Regions from separate parts of the Agrobacterium sp. 22-214-1 genome, predicted to be linked through region 1. Evidence: predicted binding sites of a transcription regulator. Region 1 holds the regulator's gene; the other holds the start of a gene.
The links. Region 1 encodes PhoB, which activates phosphate uptake and scavenging genes when phosphate is short. Its sites were predicted from a motif close to TGTCATNNANCTGTCAT; they were not measured.
Positions count from the first base shown of each region.

Region 1 (2,198 bases):
TTCCGTTTATGACGATGAATTGAAGTTTCTGACGCGCCGCATCGCCGAAATGGGCGGTCTTGCGGAGCAGATGTGCGCCGACGCCGTGCGTGCGCTCGTCAATTCCGATGCCGCGCTCGCCCAGAAGGTCATTTCCGACGATGCGATCCTCGACCACGCCGAGCGCGAGATCGGCGACAAGGCCATCGTCACCATCGCCAAACGCCAGCCGATGGCGGCAGACCTTCGCGAGATCATCGGCACCCTGCGTATTGCAGCTGACCTTGAGCGCGTCGGCGACCTTGGCAAGAACACCGCCAAGCGCGTCATCGCCGTTGCCGGCACCGGCGTGCCGCGTAAGCTCGCCCGCGGCATAGAGCACCTGTCGGAACTGGCGCTGGTACAGCTCAAGGAAGTGCTGGACGTCTATTCCACGCGTTCCGCCGAGAAGGCCAATGCCATCCGCGAGCGCGACGAGGAAATCGACGCCATGTATACGTCGCTCTTCCGTGAGCTTCTGACCTACATGATGGAAGATCCGCGCAACATTACCACCTGCACGCATCTTCTGTTCTGCGCCAAGAATATCGAGCGTATCGGCGATCACGCCACCAATATCGCCGAGACGATCTATTACATGACCACCGGCAGCCAGCCGGAAGGCGAGCGTCCGAAGGACGACAGTTCCAACACCCTCGGTTCGGTGACCGAGTAACAGACAGGCAGCGGCTTGCGGAGTTAGTATATGGTGCCCAAGATTGCAGTTGTGGAAGACGAGGAAGCGCTGAGCGTCCTGCTTCGTTACAATCTCGAGGCTGAGGGATATGACGTCGACACGATATCCCGTGGAGACGAGGCAGAAATCAGGCTGCAGGAACGTATTCCGGACCTCCTTATCCTGGATTGGATGCTTCCCGGCGTTTCCGGTATCGAACTGTGCCGTCGGCTCAGGATGCGGCCGGAAACCGAGCGCCTGCCCATCATCATGCTGACGGCGCGCGGCGAAGAAAGCGAACGGGTTCGCGGTCTCGCCACCGGCGCCGACGATTATGTCGTCAAGCCGTTCTCGACGCCGGAACTCATGGCCCGCGTCAAGGCGATGCTGCGCCGCGCCCGCCCCGAGGTTCTGTCTTCGGTGCTGAAATGCGGGGATATCGAACTGGATCGTGAGACCCATCGCGTTCACCGCAAGAGCCGCGAAGTGCGCCTCGGCCCGACGGAATTCCGCTTGCTGGAATTCCTGATGACCTCTCCCGGCCGGGTGTTTTCCCGCTCGCAGTTGCTGGATGGCGTCTGGGGTCACGATATCTATGTGGATGAGCGCACCGTCGACGTGCATGTCGGACGTCTGCGCAAGGCGCTCAATTTTTCGCATATGCAGGATGTCATCCGCACCGTGCGCGGCGCCGGATATTCAATGGAAGCCTGAGAAAACCGAAACCGATGGTTTCACTTGGGATAAATTCTCCAAAAATCAGAAGGCCCGAGACCGGAACGGTGTCGGGCCTTTCGATTTTGAACCTTCCGCAAACGCGTATCCTCGTTCTTTTGAAGGTGACAGACGGTCTGCTGAAAGCCGGATTGCGCGGTGAAACCTGACAGTAGGAAGGGCGCGGCACGTCGCCGACGAATTCAGAGCATTTGCCGCAAGGGCCCATCGCGGTTTTACATCCGGAGAATGCGCAAGAACAGGGATTGGGAGCGCCTCTTAAACAACGCGGGCTCCGCGTCTGAACCACTTTGGATTCCGCCATAAAAAAACGGGCCCGAAGGCCCGTAGTTTTTGAGTGTCGAATGCGTGCCGCAACACTCAAGCCTTGCGACGCTCGCTTACCGGCTGGTAGGCAAGCTTTGCATGGAACTTGCAATAGGGCGAAGATTCCAGTGCTTCACAACCGCAGAAATGGAAATCATCCTTCAGCGGATCGCCGACCGGCCACTTGCAGGTGCGCTCCGTCAGTTCCGTCAGCGTCAGGCGGCGGGAAATCGGCGTAACGACATTTTTGGAGGGAACGTAATCGAGAACTTCGGCGGTCTCGATATCGATCTCCTCGTGCAGCGCCGTTGCCGCGCTCGAGCGGTTCAAGGCGCGTGCAGGTGCTGCGCTGACGCGGGTCGCGAAATTCGTCGCGCGCGGGGCAGGGGCAGCGGTGCGCTTGGGCGCGGAACGCGCCGAGGTAACCGGGCCGCCGGCCTTCACGCGTCCCGGCAGGTTGAGG
Region 1 covers NZ_JBNWCK010000001.1:1,588,702-1,590,899, reverse strand. The annotation lists gene phoU (phosphate signaling complex protein PhoU) at 1-694, shown strand, start outside; gene phoB (phosphate regulon transcriptional regulator PhoB) at 725-1,408, shown strand; gene ACQZ5G_RS08005 (GcrA family cell cycle regulator) at 1,790-2,198, opposite strand, start outside.

Region 2 (2,198 bases), 750 kb from region 1:
CAATTATTATCGCTTCGAAGGTCTAAACGATAACGGCACCACACAGCCGCTCGCCGCCATGGCGGGCGACCGGTTGCAGGAGCTTGGCAAATTGCTCGGCGGCCTGCTGCGCGTCGTCTATCTCTTCTCGGCTTCGATGCCGGGCGTCGTCGACCACCTCAAATTCCGCAAATCCGGCAATCCCGATCTCGATCTGGAATTTGTCGTGCCGCACGATTATTGCGATTTCGCCGGCGAGCGACTGGATGGCCGCCTGCAGCAATTGGCGAAGCTGACGGGCAAGCGGCTGGCATTCGTGTTCGAGTAACGAACGGCGCGTTTCTGTTTCGCGACAGGACGGTTCTTGCGTCCGCTAGGACCAGCGCTCGCAAAAGGCTTCTATGTCGCTCGACTGAAAGTCGGAAAGCCGCGCCATGATCGTTTCGAATGGCCAGTCCCACCATGCGATTGACGCGAGCTTTTCCGCGACGGATCGCGAAAATCGTTCGCGAATGATCTTCGCGGGAACGCCGCCGACGATGGTGTAGGGCGGCACATCTTTGGTGACGACCGCGCCGGCGGCGAGCACTGCCCCGTCTCCAACCGTGACACCCGGCAAGACGATAACCCCGTGACCGATCCAGACATCGTGACCGATGACGGCGCGGTCCTCCCTGCGCCGGTCGAAAAAGGCGTCATCGCGCGCGGCATCCGCAGAATAATATTCAGGGCAATAGCTGAAACGGTGCATGGATGGCCTGTCCATCGGATGGTTCGGAGCGCCTATCCTGACCTCTGCGGCGATGGCGCAGAATTTTCCGATCGTTGCATCGCCCACCATGCAACGGGGTCCAAGATAGGAGTAATTGCCGAGGTCGGCATTGTGCAGGGAGGTGTCAGCCAGAATTTCGCAGCATTCGCCGATATTGGAATCTCTTATGCTCGCCGTCGCATGGATGACGGTCTCTGCGATTTTCGGGCGCTTGATCTGTACGGTCGAATCCATTCCAGCCTCCGGATTTGCGCCTGCTTAACCGGCGATGATGAAGGTGCTGTGACGTGGAATGGCCATAGGGGCCGGGCCGGGCCTCCTTTCTAAAACGCAGATCACGCGCGATACCGCGTGACGCGAAATCCTGTCGTCACTCGGAATGTGTCACTTGCCGGGGACATCCGCCGCGGCAGGCGTTTTCTTCCAGTAGTGATCGGATATGTTTTGCGCGTTCCGAATGATGTGGCCGGCAATTTCGGGGTCTCCGCCCTCGAAGGTTTTCGGGTCGGCTCCGCATAACATCAGGAAGAGCTGCTGATGGGCGACAGCGGCAAAATAGTCGTGGGGCGGCGGCTGCATGTCTGAATCGACGGCCCGGAATGCCTCAGTGACCTCTTTGCTGGCACCTTCGAGCGCTGCGTGAATGGTAGCCATCATCGCTGCTTCCCTACGCTCCACTATGGCCTGTACCTGCCGTTCCGCCGGTGTCAGGACCGGGCAACTCTCACTCATCGAATATCTCTCCTGTCGGTGCAACCATTCCATCGGGCGATATTATCGCAAGGATTGTGTCCGCTTTGCGGGAAAGATTGACATCGTGGTCTTGAAACGCAACACCCTGGCTGGCCACCGTGCCGCGATGCGCGGATCGAAACGGCAATGGGCTGGCACTGCTTTGCAAATGGCTCAGCCGTGCCCGAGCGCCTTGCGGATGCAGGCGCTGAGATAGGCATATTGCAGCGGCGTTATCGTCGCCATGGCTTCGGTGCGGCTGGCAAGCCTGTCCTGATAGCCGACCGGAATATCGAATTGGCTGAAGGTGAAATCCCAGCGGGTGCCTTCGACGATATTGTAAAAATGGTCGGTACCGCTGACAGCGGTTTTGGCAAGCTCTCCGCCGAAAATATCCTGCACCACCAGCGCGGTGACGCTGCCTTGGCCCTTGGCGGGGTTTTCGCGCGACCAGAGGCCGCTCGTCTCGCCCGACCAGCTTTTCTTCAGGGCGTAATAAAGTCTTTCTGCATGGTCCTGCATGAAACGTCTTCTTTTCCGCAAGCATGTTTCGGTTAAAGCATTTCCAGCGAAAGTGCGCTCGGTTTTGTGTCCGGAAATGCGTAAAAACAAAGAGTTAGAGCAATGAAGGTGAACCGGTGCTTACCGGAATTGCTCTAGCTCTGGAAAACCGGAACGGAGCGCCATGCAGACATCTGTGTCTGCCGGGCGCTCC
Region 2 covers NZ_JBNWCK010000001.1:841,974-844,171, reverse strand. The annotation lists gene ppx (exopolyphosphatase) at 1-307, shown strand, start outside; gene ACQZ5G_RS04275 (DapH/DapD/GlmU-related protein) at 353-985, opposite strand; gene ACQZ5G_RS04270 (hypothetical protein) at 1,136-1,483, opposite strand; gene ACQZ5G_RS04265 (YunG family protein) at 1,658-2,005, opposite strand.
Region 2: the regulator PhoB is predicted to act here: its motif matches at 1,023-1,039, upstream of ACQZ5G_RS04275 (DapH/DapD/GlmU-related protein).